Regions from separate parts of the Colwellia psychrerythraea 34H genome, predicted to be linked through region 3. Evidence: predicted binding sites of a transcription regulator. Region 3 holds the regulator's gene; each other region holds the start of a gene.
What was found. The regulator MetJ, encoded in region 3, represses methionine synthesis genes. The targets are predictions, from matches to a motif close to TAGACGTCTAGACGTCTA.
Positions count from the first base shown of each region.

Region 1: CPS_RS10125 (cystathionine beta-lyase) is a predicted target of MetJ. The motif match lies at 4,697-4,714, and genes of this name have one in related genera.
Region 2: CPS_RS01260 (methylenetetrahydrofolate reductase) is a predicted target of MetJ. The motif match lies at 1,476-1,493, and genes of this name have one in related genera.

Region 1 is NC_003910.7:2,370,560-2,376,818, reverse strand. It holds gene CPS_RS10145 (LytR/AlgR family response regulator transcription factor) at 1-304, opposite strand, end outside; gene CPS_RS10140 (sensor histidine kinase) at 370-1,446, opposite strand; gene CPS_RS10135 (HIT domain-containing protein) at 1,705-2,055, opposite strand; gene CPS_RS10130 (succinylglutamate desuccinylase/aspartoacylase domain-containing protein) at 2,233-3,300, shown strand; gene CPS_RS10125 (cystathionine beta-lyase) at 3,458-4,639, opposite strand; gene CPS_RS10120 (DNA polymerase II) at 4,839-6,259, opposite strand, start outside.
Region 2 is NC_003910.7:275,417-281,675, reverse strand. It holds gene CPS_RS01265 (xanthine dehydrogenase family protein molybdopterin-binding subunit) at 1-1,094, shown strand, start outside; gene CPS_RS01260 (methylenetetrahydrofolate reductase) at 1,515-2,492, shown strand; gene CPS_RS01255 (sigma-54 interaction domain-containing protein) at 2,721-4,145, shown strand; gene ccoG (cytochrome c oxidase accessory protein CcoG) at 4,328-5,710, shown strand; gene CPS_RS01245 (cytochrome c oxidase subunit 3 family protein) at 5,835-6,259, shown strand, end outside.
Region 3 is NC_003910.7:449,612-455,870, forward strand. It holds gene CPS_RS02020 (sensor domain-containing diguanylate cyclase) at 1-1,120, opposite strand, end outside; gene metJ (met regulon transcriptional regulator MetJ) at 1,388-1,717, opposite strand; gene metB (cystathionine gamma-synthase) at 1,966-3,132, shown strand; gene CPS_RS02035 (bifunctional aspartate kinase/homoserine dehydrogenase II) at 3,159-5,705, shown strand; gene CPS_RS02040 (hypothetical protein) at 5,908-6,259, shown strand, end outside.

The DNA of each region.
Region 1 (6,259 bases), 1.9 Mb from region 3:
AGTAATCCAGCGCGTGTACTTCAAAAGCTTTTAAAGCGTATTGATCAAAGGCTGTAACAAAAACAACGACAGGCATAGCTAAACCTTGCTCAATAATACTTTCTATTACCTGAAAGCCATTAAGTCCTGGCATTTGAATATCAAGAAACATGAGGTCAACTTGGTAAGCTCGTATCGCCTCTAATGCTTCTCTACCGTTACAGCACTGTTCAATAACATTAATATCATCATGCGCTCGTAAACGTATCGCTAAACCTTTACGAGCCAGCGGTTCATCATCAACGATAATGGTTGATAGTGACATATAAAATCCCTAATTAATTGGTTCTCATAAATGGTAACGGTACGCTCAGATCAGAAAACATAATTTTAGCTTAGCTGAAATGGCATACGTAGATTTACTTTAACACCAGTCGGCTGGTTATTGGAAACAACTAACGAAAATTTTTCATTATACAAAGCTTGTAAACGTTCGCGCGTATTAACTAAACCGACACCACTTTCACGATGTAAGTTTCCATTAATAATATCTGCACCGGGGCCATTATCGGCAACTTCTATCAATAAATCATCGGCAAAACGATTAACGGAAATAGTAATACTACCGCCCTGCTCTTGTACTGCAATCGCATGTTTAATTGCATTTTCAGCTAAGGGCTGCAAAATCATGCTGGGGACTAAGGCTTGCTGACAATTATCATTTATTTGAAAATCAAGTTGTAACCTATCTTCAAAACGGACTTGTTCGATAGCAAGGTACAACTGTAACGCTTGTATTTCAGATTCCAAGGTTACTTTCTTCATCGGGTCTTTATCAAGAGAATACCGTAAAAACTCACTGAGCTTAGTTACCATGGTATTTGCCGTTTTATTTTCTTCTATCAAAATAAGCGTTGAAATAGCATTGAGGGTATTAAATAGAAAGTGCGGGTTAAGTTGATAGCGCAACATTTTTAACTGCGCTTGATGAGCAACCGCATTTGCTTTTAAAACATTTTGTTTTTCTATCTGCAGCATTTGATAGTATTTACTACCAAAATATAGACCACTCCAACTTAAAATAATATAAAAAGACCCTAAGCTATTTTGAGTGTACATGAACCAAAATTCTGGCTCATAACCATGCTTATATATTTCCCAGTAGTTGATATTTTTAACTATTTGCCACAATACACCGGTGAAATAAGAGGAAAGAATGACTACTAAAGCAATCTTAATCGGGGGAAAGTTCCACGCTTTTCGATAAATATAACGCAGCGGTACAGTAAACAACCAACCGGCATAAGCATTCAGAAAGATAATTACTACGAAGATATCCCGCGAGTCATGTTGCAATGAGCCAAGATAATGCACAAAAGCAAAGCCAAACCAACCCGCGGTATGGGCTAGCCAAAATAGACGACTTCTATTTTCCAGTAATTCTTTCCAATTCACAAAAATAACCATTTAATTGATGCTATAACGAAGTATGCGCTAATAATAAAATGATTTCATTGTCTTTGACCTTAGTAATCTAGCGGCTTATCGCATACTTACTGTATAAAACAACCGATTTTTTCGCTGCAAAGACAACATAGCACCGAATGATTGACTGAATGATTGACCGAATGATTATTATGTAGACTATCACCGATTAATCGCCAATATCACCTATCTTAGATGGATTTTTGCCACTGCTAAGTAACACTATTTAAGGATATAAGCTTAGCAACACAGCATTGGTCCTAAAGGCTGGCCACCTAATAGATGCATGTGGATATGGTAAACTTCTTGCCCACCATCACTGTTACAATTGATAACTAAGCGATAGCCCTTTTCATCAATCCCCTCTTCTTTGGCAAGCTTTTTAGCAACAGTAATCATACGCCCTAAGGTTAATTCATCATCACTGGTGACATCATTAATAGTAGCTATGTGTTTATTAGGTACTATTAATATATGACTATCAACACGGGGGGCAACATCTCGAAAGGCAGTTACCAGTTCATCTTGGTATAACAAGGGTGTTGGAATTTCTTGACGAATAATTTTAGAAAATATGGTTTCTTCACTCATAGTAATATCTCTTTATAGGTTCTGGTTAATATACGAGTAGTTTACCGCCAAATAAATATAAATCACCTCTTTACTACAATTTATTGACCTTAATCAACATGGTAGTTACCGCAAGTGTGACATCCTTACCTCTCACAGAGGATATGCACATCAAACAAAAATTACTTAGGCAGCATCATGGATATAGATTTTAGCGAAATCAACTACTTAAAAGATCCGGCATGGCAAGATTTACATGCTGATTATGAACAATTTCTGCTATCAATGACAGGTCCAACGGTTATTGATGTATCAGGGAAGGATCAACAAAAATGTCGAGTATTTACTACCTTACTACATGGTAATGAGCCTTCTGGCATCATTGCTATGCATCGCTACTTAACGGAAGTATTACCGGAAGATAAACCTACAACAAATTTACGTTTTATTATCTGTTCGGTTGAAGCCGCTGCTAGTAAACCATTATTTAGCCAACGCTTTATCAAGGGGGGCATCGACATTAATCGTTGCTTCGGAAGGGATTGTTCATTTGAATGTCAAGATGTTGGGCAAACAGGTTATTGTCAACGAGCATCATTGATTGAACAAGCGATCAGAGAAGTTACTCCTGAAATGGTGATCGATCTTCACAACTCTTCAAGCTCTGGTCCTACGTTTGCAGTTAGCTCAGTCGTGACTACTGAAACATTGTCATTAGCATCACTTTTTTGTCAAACCTTAATTTTATCTGATTTGAATATGGGGTCGATAATGGAGCAAAATTTTGATTGCCCTTTTATCACTATTGAATGTGGCGGTTGCCAAGATGAGCAAGCACATGAAATTGCCTTTTCAGGTATTAGTCAAGTTGCCCAATGCGGGAATATTGGTTATATCCATCAAGAAAAACCAGTAGAAGTGATTTATCGTCCACTTAGATTGCAATTAAAGCCAGAAATCAAACTATCTTATGCTCAACATGATGAAGGTTATAGTGGCGTTACACTTAAAGACAATATTGAATGCTTCAACTTTGGTAGTGCTCATCAAGATGACATGATCGGCTGGATTGACGGTAATGGTCTTGATAATCTGCAGCTTATTGATAAAAGTGGTAAAAACGTGCTTGATCAATACTTTTATGCTCGAGAAAATCAATTAGTCTGCCTTCATAATCTACGTTTATTTAAGGCGACAACCAATAAAAATACGGCGATAAATGACTGCTTATTTTACGTTGTGAAGCTCTCTTCGCCTGAGATATAACTTATCAAATACTGCAGCCATGGCTACAAGTCTGATATTTTGCAGCTTTTATAAAATATTGAACATTACTTGAAAAGTAATGTTCAATTTAACTAGCTAAGCACCGTAATACCGGTCTTAGCTATCTTTCCAGTATGCCAATAGTACTCGTTATACTCTATGAATTGGCAAGTACTTGATTAAAACGCTCAAATCCTTTCGATAAATCTTCAATTAAATCGTCTACATCTTCCAAACCGATATGTAGTCTAATTAGCGGAAACTCACAATCAAATGTAGTCGCACTTCGAATAGCGTTTACATTAGTGATACCTAAAATTAAACTTTCAAAACCTCCCCATGAGTAACCCATTTTAAAATGATGTAAACCATCTAAAAATGCTGTTAATGCTTCTTTATTACCGCAGTTAAGTACAAAAGAAAATAAACCATTAGAGCCTTCAAAATCTCGTTTGAAAAATTCATGACCTGGACATGACTCAAACGCGGGGTGTAATATTTTAGCGACCTCTGGACGTTCTTGTAACCATTGAGCTACCTTAGTTGCACTTTTTTGGTGCTGTTTTAATCTTATCCCAAGAGTACGAATGCCCCGAAGTGCTAGGTATAGATCATCAGGAGAGGTACATTGTCCCATCAAATAACTGTAATCTCTCAGTTGAGGCCAATATTTTTCTACCGCTGTCGCTGTGCCTAACATTACATCAGAATGACCAACAATATATTTGGTTGCTGCTTGTATACTTACATCAACACCATAATCAAACGGCTTGAAGTTAATACCTGCGCCCCAAGTATTATCAAGCATAACGATACAATCATGCTTATGTGCTATAGCGCTAATAGTAGGAACATCTTGTACTTCCATGGTAATAGAGCCTGGTGACTCTAAGAAAATTAGACAGGTGTTATCTTGAATCAATGCTTCAATATCAGCACCAACCATAGGATCATAATAGGTGGTACTAACACCCATTTTAGCTAATATTTTATCGCAATAATCACGCGTAGGCTCATAAGCACTATCAACCATTAAGATGTGGTCACCTTGCTTAACGAAAGCTAAAATAGCATTGGTAATAGCTGCAGTACCTGAAGGATATAAAGCACAACCTGCTCCGCCTTCTAACTCAGTCATAGCATCGCTAAAAGCAAAAGAAGTCGTAGTACCTCGACGACCATACACCATGGTTTGATTATGTCGGTTGGCCACAGCATTATTCATCTCTGCGACAGTATTAAATACCACGGTAGATGCGCGTGTTACCGCAGGGTTAACAACCCCATTAGTCCATTTAGCACTACGTCCAGCATTTACTATTTTAGTATCTTGTTTCATATTCACTTCCATTAAAGAGATTTAACTTTAGGGGCATGCATAATACTTTCAGCTATCTAGCCATCTAAAACTTTATAATGTATTTATAACCTGAATCAACTCAACTGGCTAGGAATTGTTAGAAAAATTTGAAAATAAACACTAGCTTCATAATTAATGTGCATTAATATTAATGGCGATGCTAGCGTTTAGTGACCCTTTAAAAAAGGCCCATCTGATCGCCGGCAATTGACTCAAAATCTTTACCAATAAAAGGTAATATATCATCCGCTATCGGTTTGAGTTGCTTTTCTACATAAAAATCATAATCTAGTTTGCTGGTATTAAATTCTAATGGTTGAACCCCATCAAGTGTAATAACATATCGAATTAAACTGCGGTGTTTATAGGTCGGCTTGTCACCTAGCTCTTTAAGCTTTTGATTAGCCAATAATGCTGCTTTGATGTGCGGTGGGGTATTTACATAATCACTGAGTTTTCGTCTAATTTTTTTCTTATATATCAGCTTCTCATCATGAAGCCCTTGTTTTAGTTCATCAACTATCTTTTTAATGTAACCCTCAATAGGTTGATCATTAAATATCAGTCGGTATAACTCTTGCTGAAAATCTTTACTTAAATCAGTCCAGTCACTGCGTACAGTTTCCAAGCCTTTAAATACAAGTTCACCATCAGAAACACCGGCATAACGTTTTTTAGTACCAATACTTTTTTGATCTTTTACCGTATGGATTCCACGTATGGTTGGCATCAAAAATTTAGTAAAATGCGTTTCAAATTCAATATCTAATTGGCTTTCAATGTCAAAATCACGCTTTAGTCTATTTTGCCACTTATCATTTATATATGACCGTAACTCTGCACCTAACTGCTTTGCCTGAGTTTTGGTTTTCTCGGCGCCGATAGAAACAAAAATAGAATCGGTATCACCGTAAATGACTTGATACCCTAACTTTTCAATCCAAACACTGGTTTTTTTTAAAATTTCATGGCTTCTTTTGGTAATTGACCCTGATAACCTAGGGTCAAAAAAACGACAGCCTGTTGAACCCAAAACACCATAAAAGCTACTCATAATTATCTTTATCGCTTGAGATAAAGCGGCATCCTTTTGCAATTTTGCTTTATCACGTTCTAACCAAAGTGACTTGATGATATCTGGTAAAAAATGTTCCGTTCGAGAAAAGTAAGCGCCGTCAAAACCACGAATTACATCATCAAAACAATCATCACTGAGTTTTTCAGATTTACTGTGTGCTGATTTTTGCTCACTGACCGCTTTAAGTCCTTCAATAAGTCCCATCGGGTCTATTTTAAAAGTACGAATAATACTCGGATACAATGATTTAAAATCAAGCACCAGTACATTTTTATATAAGCCCGGTTTGGAGTCCATGACATAACCACCAGGAGACACTAAGCCAGATTCACCATCGCCCATATTGGGCGCAATGTAACCACTTCGGTGTAACTTAGGTAAATACAGATTGGTGAAGGCTGCAACAGATCCACCTACTCTATCAATAGATAAACCCGTGAGTTGTGCTCTTAATTTAGCAAAATCAAGTAACCGAGTTTTTTCAAAAATCAACCAGACTAAACGACAGTCTTCAAGATTAT
Region 2 (6,259 bases), 170 kb from region 3:
TAGGTAAGGATGAACACGATAATATAGAGCTAAATGTCACACTCATGGGTGGCGCTTTTGGACGTAAATCAAAAGCCGATTTTATTATTGAAGCGGTTGAATTAGCCAGAGCGAGTAAGCGACCTGTCAAAGTTATCTGGAGTCGCGAAGATGATATTCAACATGGATTCTACCATTCTATTTCAGCCAATTATTGTAAAGCCGAATTAACCGGTAATGGTAGTGCTGACTATTGGGTAAGTCGCAACGCTTACCCGCCAATTGGCTGGCTGTGGAACCCTGAAGCCAAAATGCCGAGTGATGATCAACTCGCCCTTGGATTTGGTGATATACCTTTCGCTTTAAATAATTTAAGTATTGAAAAACATGCAGTAGACTCTTTTGTCAGACCTGGTTGGGTGCGTTCAGTTGCCTGCATCAATAACGGCTTCGCTCTTGGTTCTTTTGTTGACGAATTAGCGGTAAAAGCAAAATTACCTACCAGACAAATGTGGCTCAATTTATTGGGTGATGACCGTCATGTGGACCCGAATAAAAACGGTTTTAAGTACTCTAATTATAATTTATCGCTAACGGATCACCCTGTTGATACTAAGCGTATGAAAGATCTCATCAATTTAATCAGTGATAAAGCTAACGTTGAGCAAGAATTACCTGAAAACCAAGGTTGGGGTATAAGCTTCTTACGCAGTTTTGGCTCTTTTGTTGCCGCAGCCACTAAGGTTGAAGTGGTTAACAATAAAGTTACCGTACTTGAAATGCATACTGCAGTAGATTGCGGCATTGTTGTTACTCCGGATAGAGTTAAGGCGCAAATGGAAGGCGCTATGGTATTTGGTCTATCAATTGCCTTAATGGGCGAAATAACAGTAGATGAAGGCAAAGTTCAACAAAGTAACTTTCATGATTACCCCGTAACACGTATGAACCAAGTGCCCGAAATGCATGTGCATATTGTTAAGTCTGATGCACCACCAGGAGGAATTGGCGAGCCAGGTGTACCACCTGTAGCACCAAGCATTACTAATGCGATTTACCATGCTAGCAAAACCAGAATACGTGATTTGCCAGTGAATAAAGTCTTTACTGTTTAAGATTCACCTTATTCACTGCATGTAGAACACTAGTTGAAACAGATAAGGTATTAATTAAAGGCAATGTAGGAGTATTGGCTCTGGCTATATGCTCCTACATTATCTAATAAATTGCAGATAATGCCCTTCAAAAAACTCAATTGATAAACTTAATAAAATAGATGGTCGATTATTTTTAATAATTGTCTTAATAAATAGTCAACTAAAAACCTCGCAAAACCCCCAGTAAAAGAGATTAATTACAAATACTTAACTGTAAAACACAATAAGAAAGTCGTGTATCTATTACATAAAAACGATACAATTTATCAGCAGAGTGAATAAAATTTCAACTTATAGCACACACAATGGTTGACAAAAGCAAGGTTTTGAATGAACATATAGCCATCTAAACGTCTAAAGAAAGTAAGAAGAAATATTTTGAGCACACAATCAGAGCTTCAAGCCAGATACAATGATATTTATCGAGGCGTCTACTTTATTGGTACCACACCACCTAAAAGTGATACTCCACTTGATAAAGTGAGCGAAATTGCAGAAAAGCTGCTTGATCGCGTCAGTGATATCGACTTTGATGGCCTGATTGTTTATGACATTCAAGATGAAAATTCGCGTATTAGCAAACCTAGACCTTTCCCGTTTAAATCAACTCATGATACCCGGCTTTATTCTTCTTTATTGAATAAAAAATCAACTCGCCCTGTCATTACCTATAAAAGCGTTGTTCAATCAAATAGCGATGATTTTAATGAGTGGGCAAACGAAGCGTGGCAAAAATATGGCGTAAAAGATGTAGTCTTGGTCGGCAGTCCATCAAAGGATAATAAAATATCTTTATCTTTAGCTGATGCTTATAAAACCTTAGTAGATAATCCACATGACTTCTTTATTGGTGGCGTAACTATTGCTGAGCGTCATGCCAGTAATAAAAATGAGCATGAACGCTTAATGGCAAAACACCAACAGGGCTGTAGTTTCTTTATTTCACAAGCAATATACAACCCACAAGCAACGATAGACTTACTAACTCGTTATGCTATTGAATGCCAAAAACAAGGTGTAAAACCACAACGTTTGATCTTAACATTCTCTCCCTGTGGCAGTGAAAAAACCTTAGAGTTTATTGAGTGGTTAGGCGTTAATGTTCCTGAGGCGACCAGCTTACGTATTCTTAACGCACAGAGTCCTTTGTATGAATCAATTCAATTTTGTGTCAATAGTTTGCAACAAATCTTAGATGCGATACTTCCCTATGATTTACCTTTAGGTTTAAATATTGAGAGTTTAACCAATCGAAAAGAAGAAATAGATGGGTCTATTTTGTTATACAAACTATTACGTTCAAAAATGGATAACTTTTTAGCTAAAAAAGAATTATCAGCTTTAAATAAACAGTAATAGCGACTAAAAGAACTCAACAAGATATTGAGTTCTTTGTACCATTTTTTTTCTCTATCATCTCCCTGCTTCATTTGAAAAATAAAAGCGCACTAATTATTCTTAAACACGCGCTTTTAATACCAGCACTTTATTGATCTCCCGCCAGATTTTTCCCCCTATACCTGATAAACTAACACAACGCCACGATATGTCGTGCATCTGATTTTTACCAAGAGAAAACAAGGTATGCCCGCAAATATAAAAGAATTTTTAGCTGACTCACAACTACTGCTCAATGCCGTCGGCGAAGGTGTCTATGGCTTTGATAAAGAAGGCAATGCTGTGTTTGTAAATCCAGCCTCAGAGCAAATGACAGGTTGGAAGTCTGAAGAGTTACTCGGTAAAAATATTCATAAATATCATCATCATACCTATGCCAATGGTGAAGTATATCCAAGTGAAGAGTGCAGTATTTATAATACCATGCGTGACGGTGTAGAGCGTAAAATTACCGATGAAGTATTTTGGCGCAAAGATGGTACAAGCTTTCCTGTAGAATATACCTCAACCCCCGTTTATAAAGACGGTGAACTCATCGGTGCGGTTGCTGTTTTCCGTGATGTTAGCCAACAAAGACTCGCCGATAGCAACTTACGAGCTGCTTTGAAAAAAGTACAAGACCTCACTGAAAAACTACAGGCGGAAAACAGCTATTTGCAAGAAGAAATAAATGAAAACTGGCATGGTTCGGGATTAGAAGGTAACAGCCCAAAGTTTCTTGCCATGTTACAGCAAATAAAACTGGTCGCTCAAACAGATAGCACCGTACTCATATTAGGTGAAAATGGTACAGGTAAAGAACTAGTCGCACGTAATTTACATCAATTGAGTCAACGCCATAATACTCCCTTAGTAAAAGTAAACTGTGCTGCATTTTCGTCAAACTTGTTAGAGTCGGAGCTTTTCGGACACGAAAAAGGTGCATTTACGGGCGCAAGTGAAAAAAGGCGAGGCCGCTTTGAGCTCGCCGACAAAGGCACCTTATTTTTAGATGAAATTGGTGAGCTCTCCCCTGATGCGCAGAGTAAGTTATTACGTGTTTTACAGGAGCGTGAATTTGAGCGTGTTGGTGGCAGTAAAACTATCAAGGTTGATATTCGTATTATTGCCGCTACCAACCAAGATTTACTTGCCATGGTTGAGCAAGGTAAGTTCAGAATGGACTTATATTACCGCTTGAATGTATTCCCTATCGTTATGCCCGCGTTAAGAGAACGAATAGAAGATATTCCCTTACTTTGTCACAGCATTTTAGCGCAACTTAATACTAAACTTAATAAAGATATCAAAAGCATAAGTAAACATAGTTTAAACAAATTGGCGAGTTATCATTGGCCAGGGAATATTAGAGAGTTACAAAACATTCTTGAGCGTGAGGTTATTCTATCCACTTCGACAACGCTTCAAATTCAACAAAAGTTTGATAAATCTCAATCGGTTGTACGTACCTTTAACAAACCTTTGGCTGACATTGAAAAAGCTTACATCATTGAGGTATTAAATGACTGTCACTGGCGGATTGGCGGTAAAAATGGCGCAGCCAAAATACTAGGTTTACCCGATAGTACCTTACGTTCAAGGATGATAAAGCTTAAAATCAAGCGCGGTTAAACTTATACCCTTCCCAAATGAAGCACTCAAAAGACACGGTATATCGCGCCAACGCGATATACCGTGTCATCGAGACGTTCACATCCTTATTTTTTCAATAAAATACAACAACTTAAATACTCAGCATTCTGGCGTGATTATTGATATAGAGTAATTACTTAATTATGACCCTGTAGTAATTTATGAAGTTTGATATCAAAGAAGAGCACCTCATTATTAAGCCCTATAAATCTCAAACATCTGTGTATGTGAGAGAGCAAAAAGGCTTTTATCAAAAAATACGCCGATATATTAACTGGCTACTTATGTTTGCTTTTATTGCCATGCCTTTTGTGCAATTTAACGATCAACAAGCCGTTTTACTGGATGTAGTGAAACAAGAGTTTAGAATTTTTAATCTGACTTTCTGGCCACAAGATTTTATTTTACTGGCTGGTATTCTTATGGTGGCGGCTTTCGCGCTATTTTTTATCACCACTTGGCTTGGACGAGTTTGGTGTGGTTATGTATGTCCACAAACCGTTTGGACACTTGCCTATGTTTGGGTCGAACATAGAATAGAGGGTACTCGCAACAAACGAATGGCTCTAGATAAAGCCCCATGGACCCTAAATAAAGCTTACAAAAAAACACTAAAACATATTATTTGGCAGTTAATGTCGATATTTACCGCAACAACCTTTATCTCGTATTTTGTTCCCGTGAGTGAACTATATAGCACTATGCTGACATTTGATTGGAGCGGTGCTGTGACTTTTTGGGTGGTGTTTTTTGCCCTAGCCACATACGGTAATGCGGGCTGGATGAGAGAACATGTTTGCATTCATTTATGTCCTTATTCGCGCTTTCAGTCGGCCATGTTTGACAAAAACACACTTCTGGTTGCCTATGATGCCGAGCGTGGTGAAAATAGAGCACCCCGTAAACGTAAAGATGATCCCAAAGCCCTTGGTCTAGGTGATTGTGTTGATTGTAATTTATGTGTCGATGTTTGCCCTGCAGGAATAGATATCCGTAACGGTATTCAATACGAGTGTATTAACTGTGGTTTATGTATAGATGCTTGTGACCAAACCATGGAAAAGTTTAACTACCCTAAAGGCTTGATTAAATATACCAGTGAACAACAACTTGCTGGTAAAGAAAGCAGTCGCTTTAATTTAAAACTCGTGTCTTACGCAGGTTTAACGCTGATGTTTACCTTGTTATTAGGTATTTGGATTGATAGCAGAATTCCGTTAGAAGCGAATATTATCCGCGATAGAACTGCCTTGTATCGCGTTAATTATGAAGGCGTGGTTGAAAACACCTATACCTTAAAGATTCTGAATAAAACACAACAACCCTTACATTTTGATATCAAGGTTGAGAACTTAAACGACATAGAAATAAAACTTCCCAAAAATGTGCGAATAGGCGCAGGTGTTATGGAAGAAATCCCCGTCACCTTAGCTATAGATGGTTACAAGCTTGAGAAGAAAATTACCAACTTTGATTTCATCATTCAAGCGGTTGAACAACCCAATATTTTAGTGCAGAAGAATACGGTGTTCTTTCGTAACTAATTCATAAAATTACAATAAAGCGGCTTAGACCAGTCGCTTTTTGTAAGCAACTATAAATTATTAACTTCACTTCTAAAGACAAGTTCTACATTAGTCAGTCACCTGTCTACGAGTAAGGAATTATATGACTATTACAGCAACAGGTTTTAATTTAAATGGCAGTGGCTCAGTCACTAAAGAACCCGAAACACTTAATAAAATACCCGGTAACCGGGCAATTTGGGTCGGTATATTTGCCGAAATGACTGAGTTTGCTCTGTTTTTTTTAGTGTACTTTATTGCCAAGGCGCACTATCCAGAACAATTTAACCAAGGGCCACAACAGTTAAACACGTTAGCCGGCACCTTAAATACTTTTGCCTTAATCAGTAGTAGCTATTTTGTTGCCAAAGCACTGGCGTCTATTCGTATGGATGACCCTGAGCAAAGTATAAAATGGCTTTGGCGAGCAGTGTCTTGTGGCTGTATTTACCTAGTGATTAAAGTTTGGGAATATCATTGGAATGTAGATCAAGGCATTGTAACCAATACCAGTAAATTCTACACAAT
Region 3 (6,259 bases):
TTAACCTGCTTTGTTCTTCTTTAATACGCTCTGCAAAAGTCATGGCTGACATCGCCGAGGTTTCAGGTAACAGAATAGAAAACTCCTCACCACCGATGCGCGCTAGAATATCTGTTTGCCGTAAACTCGCTTTTAATTGCTTAGCAATTTCTATTAATACTTGGTCACCCGCAGGGTGACCAAATTGGTCGTTGATGCTTTTGAAATGATCAATATCAATGGAGATCAGTGTCATAGACAATGAATAGCGTTTTGCACGTTGATACTCTTTTTCTGCTTGCTCAATGAAAAAGCGTCGATTATATAAATTGGTTAATGGGTCAGTATTGGCAAGTAGTTTAAATTCTTCTTTAAGTTTGAATAGTTCGGTCACATCAGTTGAAAAACCGATTAATGCGGGTAATTTATCTGGCCGATCAAAGGGGACTTTAGTGCTGATGTAGTGACAGTTATCACCATTTTCACCATGAGTCGTTTCTTCAATGACCTGTTTTTGATTGGTTTCAAAAACCTGCTTATCTGATTGGTAAAAATGTTCGGCAATTTCTTTGGGTAAAATATCAGTATCTTTTTTACCTATGATGTTCTCGGCCTTATCGCCAAATAACTCGGCAACGCGATTATTCACATATAAAAAGGTACGTTCACAGTCTTTAACATAAATATGGGCATCTATATTATTAAGCATGGTCTCAAGTAAGTAACTTTGTTCATTGACTTGTTCTTGTAGTTGTTTTTCTACTGTGATGTCTGTCGATATACCACAAATGCCGTTTACATTACCTAAATGGTCAAAAAGTGGTTTTTTGACCACTTTAAATATACGGGTTTCATTTTTCGCTCTGATAAAGTTACTTTCTTCATTTTCAATGCGGATTACTTGATCCATCACCATACGATCGTTTGCTTTTAATTGTTTAGATAAAGCTAAATCAAAAAAGTGAGTATCATCAAAACCAATAACATCTGCTAAGTTTTTTTCAAATAAATCTAAAACCGCTTGGTTTGCATAGGTGTATTTTCCCGATAAATCTTTGGTATATATAAAGGAATCGATACTGGCTAATATCTGATCTTTAATGGTGTCATCAGCGTTGTTTATGTTTTTTTCTTTACTCAAAGTATTCGCCTTAGGTAGAAGAGCTAACGAATCACAACCCAAATAGCTATGAATTGCTAAGTTATATATTAGCACATATAGATAACTAGCAAATTATCTGACCTTGCTCTTGGCGGTATTTTTAAGTGCAGTTAAGCGCTATGCTTTGTTTTTTCAGCTTTGTAGACAGAGGCGCATGCCTTACTCAGATTTTTCAAATACAAAGTGGCAATAAAAAAGGCACTTATTAGGTACCTTTTTTTTGTGTGTTTAACTTATTGTTAAACGTTATTCATCCTCAACTTCGTAAGCACTAAAGTCAGTAATTCCCTTTGCTTCAAGCAAGCGTCTGACACTTGCAGGTAACTTCTCATTATTATCTTTTGCTAAATCTTCATCATCAGGCAGGGGTTGCCCAGTAAATGCATGTAAGAACGCTTCACATAACAATTCACTATTTGTAGCATGGCGAAGGTTATTTACTTGGCGTCTAGTACGTTCATCTGTCAACACTTTTAAGACGCGCAAAGGAATAGAAACGGTAATTTTCTTTACTTGCTCGCTCTTTTTACCGTGTTCGGCATAGGGATTTATATACTCTTCATTCCACTGAGCCATCGATATTCCTCTATCTTGTTATAACGTATTCTAAAATGTAATAGTATAGATTTTACCTGTTGCATAAAACCAGTCAAGTAGAAGTTTAGAAGTCTAAAATTACTTGACCCAATTAATGAAAGTGTTTAGAGTTATAGACGTCCAAACATCTAAACGCTGATGTTGCTATATATCGGCGTTATTACTGATAAAACATGCGAATTAAACACTGCGTTTCATTACCTAGCATAATTAATGGAGAGAACTAAATGTCGATTACTAAAAAAGGTAATATTACCACTTCGGCAGTAAGAGCCGGTATTAATACCGACCAGCAGCATGGCGCTGTGGTTGCTCCTATTTACCTATCCAGTACCTATTCATTAAAGGGCTTTAATAACAAACGCCAATTTGATTATTCTCGTACGGGTAACCCAACACGAGCTACTTTTGCTGGCGCGATTGCAGAATTAGAGCAAGGCAGTGTTGGTATTGTTACCAGTACTGGCATGGCAGCAGTGCATTTAATTTGTCAGTTATTATCTACCCAAGACACGGTCGTCATTCCTCATGATTGTTATGGCGGTAGTTTTAGATTATTTACTCATTTAGCTAAACGTGGTCAATTCAAGCTTATTGTTGTGGATCAAAATGACCAACAAGCACTGGATAATGCGTTAGCACATAAGCCAAAATTGGTGTTACTTGAAAGCCCAAGTAATCCTTTATTACGTTTGGTAGATATTGAAGTAGTAACCAAAGCGTGTCACGCAGTAGGTGCATTAGTCGCGGTAGATAACACGTTTTTATCTCCAGCGCTGCAACAACCTCTTACGCTAGGCGCTGATATTGTTTTTCACTCAACCACTAAGTACATTAATGGTCATAGTGATGTAGTGGGCGGTGTTGTCGTTGCTAAAACCGAAGAGTTAGGTGAGCAGTTAGCGTGGTGGGCGAATTGTATTGGTATTACCGGCAGTGCCTTTGATAGTTTCCTCGCGTTACGTGGTTTAAAAACATTACCGGTGCGAATGAAGCAACACCAAGAAAATGCGCTACGAGTTGCTGATTTTTTAAAAAATCACGATGCTATTGATGCGATATATTTCCCAGGTTTTCCTGAACACACAGGTCATCATATTGCCAAAAAACAGCAGTATGGCTTTGGTGCAATGTTAAGCTTTGAAATAAAGGGTGACGTTGAAGCGGTTAAAAAATTATTTGAAAACCTCGAATTGTTCACCCTTGCACAATCATTAGGTGGTGTTGAAAGTCTGATCAGTCACCCATCAACTATGACGCATGCAGGTATGACAATCCCAGATCAGCTTGAAGCGGGGATTACTCAGTCTTTAGTACGTATATCTGTAGGCATTGAAGATATTGATGACATATTAGCTGATTTAGCACATGGTTTAACGCAGAGCCAACTGTAATAACAAACAGATTAGCAGGCAGAGAGATGAAACAAGAGAATACGATTGTAAATAAGGTCAACGAAGATAAAGCAGTGTCTAGCAACGAAATTGCAGATATTGATTTTATTGCTGAAGTAGCTGCAGAAAATAAATTGGCTAAACATGCTATTCAAGTACATAAATTTGGTGGTAGTTCATTAGCAACGCCCAAATGTATTAAACGTGCGCTTGAAATTATCCGTGAAAATTGTCAGTTAAACGATATCGTTGTGGTCTCAGCTAATGGTAAAACAACTGACCGTTTATTTGCTCTCTATTCTCTGGTCGAACGAACCATCGCAGAAGATACAATACAAAAAAGTGATGAATTAACTCAAGCGATTGATGAGTTAGCGAAAGAGCAAGCGCAACTTATTACTGAATTATTGAATGCTAATAATACCAAGCAATTATTGCTTAGGTTGCATAAAGACATTGAGCAATTAACGACTTGGTTAACCGCGGATATTGTTCAGCATCACAATGATGTTTTAGCCTTAGGTGAAGTATGGTCAGCAAGATTGTTGTCGGCGTTACTTAATGAGCAAGTTTGCCCAAGTAATAGTATCGACTCTCGTGATTTTCTTGTTATCGATAATGAACAAAGTTGCGTAGTTGATACTGCGCTAAGTGCTGCACAATTAAGACAAAGACGTCAGTTTGGTAAGTTAGCGGTTATTACTGGTTATATCAGTAAAGATTCTCGTGGTAAAAGCTGTACCTTAGGCCGTAACGGTAGTGATTACTCCGCGACTATTATCGCGTCTTTAGTTGCCGCTGGAAATGTGACTCTATGGACAGATGTTGATGGTATTTACAGTGCCGATCCTCGTGTTGTTCCTAGCGCTAGAAAATTACATCGTTTACCCAATGGCGTCGCAAAAGAACTAGGCCGCTTGGGTAACCCCGTTTTGCATGCTAAAACCTTATTACCATTGATTAACCCATTAAGTGAGCATCATACCCATCTGCATGTCGCTAGTAGTTTTGATGCCCAAGTCATCGGCACTGAAATTGGTAAGTTTGGTCAGATTGCTAAGCAAGAGTTATCTGTAACCTACCTTAATGATTTATTGCTAGCGCAATCGGTGAGCTTTATAGGTGAAGCTGCAACTAGGGCGAAGGCTGAGTTTTCCCCTATCTGTATAGATGACCAAAAGGGCTTTATGGTCATCACACAAGGACAACAAAAAGCCTTGAGTGATTGGTTGGCGAGTCATGATGTTGAAATTACTTTTAAGCCGGTTGCTATTATCGCAACCGTTGGCCATCGCGTAGCTGAACGTGGTGATATCAGGGCGCGCTTTAAACGCTCATTAAAAGCCGCTAAACCATTGAACTTGGTTGGTAGTGATAATAATCATAGCGTGATTGCTATTTTACCTGAACCTTGTTCAATTGAGCTCTTAAATACAGTGCACCATGAGATGACAAAAGATGCTCGTCATATTGGCTTAGTTGTTGCGGGTATGGGCAATATAGGCGAACGTTTTTTAGAATTATTACCCGCGCAGCTTAATAAAGTATACGCGTTAGAGAATTTACATTTAGTTGGTTTGCTTTCATCGAAAAAAGCGTTAATTAACAATGATGGTATTGATGTAAACCAAGCAACTTCATTGTTTGCTCAAGAAGCCCAAAGCTATGATCACGAACAGCTTATTTCTTGGTTGACCCAAAATCCATACGATGAGTTAATTGTGGTAGACATCACGCCTAGCGAAGATTTTAGTTTATTGTATGAACAGATGTTTGCTCTAGGTGTACATGTGATTGGTGCCAATAAGTGGGCTGCTTCAAGCAGTACAGCTCATTATAATAATTTAGTCAATACTGCGGATAGTCATAATAGTTTATGGTTAGGCAATACTACGGTAGGTGCGGGTTTACCAATCAATTATGCTATTGATGACTTGCGTCAAAGTGGCGATAGCATCAGTGAGTTATCAGGTATATTTTCAGGTACGCTCTCGTGGTTATTTGAAACCTATGATGGCAGTTCAAAGTTTTCAGAGCTGTTATTAAATGCTTTGGCACAAGGCATTACCGAGCCTGATCCTCGAGAAGATTTATCAGGTAGAGATGTACAGCGTAAGTTACTCATTTTAGCGCGAAAAGCGGGTTTTGAATTAGCATTAGATGATATTGATTGTCAAAACTTAGTGCCAGAAGCATTACAAGCTTTATCAACTAGTGAATTCTTAGCCAGAGCTAATGAGCTAGATGAGTATTTTGCTACCGCGTTATCTGAAGCGAATCGTAAAGGTGCGTGCATTCGCTATGTTGCTCGTTTTCAGCATAATCCAGAAACAGGTATTAGTGCAAAAGTCAGTTTAGAAGTGCTGCCGCAAAGTGATGCTTTTGCCAACCTAACCCCTTGTGACAATATTTTTCAAATCAGTAGTCATTGGTATCAAGATAACCCTTTGATTATTCGTGGTCCCGGTGCTGGACGTGACGTCACGGCTGGCGGTTTACACTCAGATCTCGTTAAGATTTGTCAGCAGCTTGCTCATAAACAAAGTCAAGTGAAGATAAAGGGCATTAACTAGAGATTACGAGTGACAAAGTGCTGAAAAAACCAATGTTTTATGCCGTTCATTAGGTGTTTATCCTCAAAAGTAAACTGTTATTATCTTGATTCATAATGTTAATCAAATCATTGTGAATCAAGGTAATTGTCCTTTCTCTAAGTATTGCTTTTAGTAATAATTCCTAGCATGATAGATATTATTTATTCACTCTAGCGGTGCAATGGCTAAAGATACCCCCCATCAAACACATTACACACGACAAATTCATCATTTGTTGGCCAAAGTATACGGACGAAGTGCGGTTAAAGACTCTTTATTAGACCGCGCCGTTGGCTATTTTGAGCAAGAAGAATTTACTCCTTCAGACGAGAAAAAATCTGCAGAAGAGTCTCCTTTAAAATTAATGGAACGTACCGAGAGACATGCGAGTTTATTGGCCATTTCGTTAACAATCATAGAGCTCGCGGAAGGAGATAGTTATGCTGAAAATAACCGAAAATCAGCCCAATTCCTCGGTACTATTCAATTATTAAGTCCAACTGAGGGTAAACGTGTCGCCACGAGTAATGAGC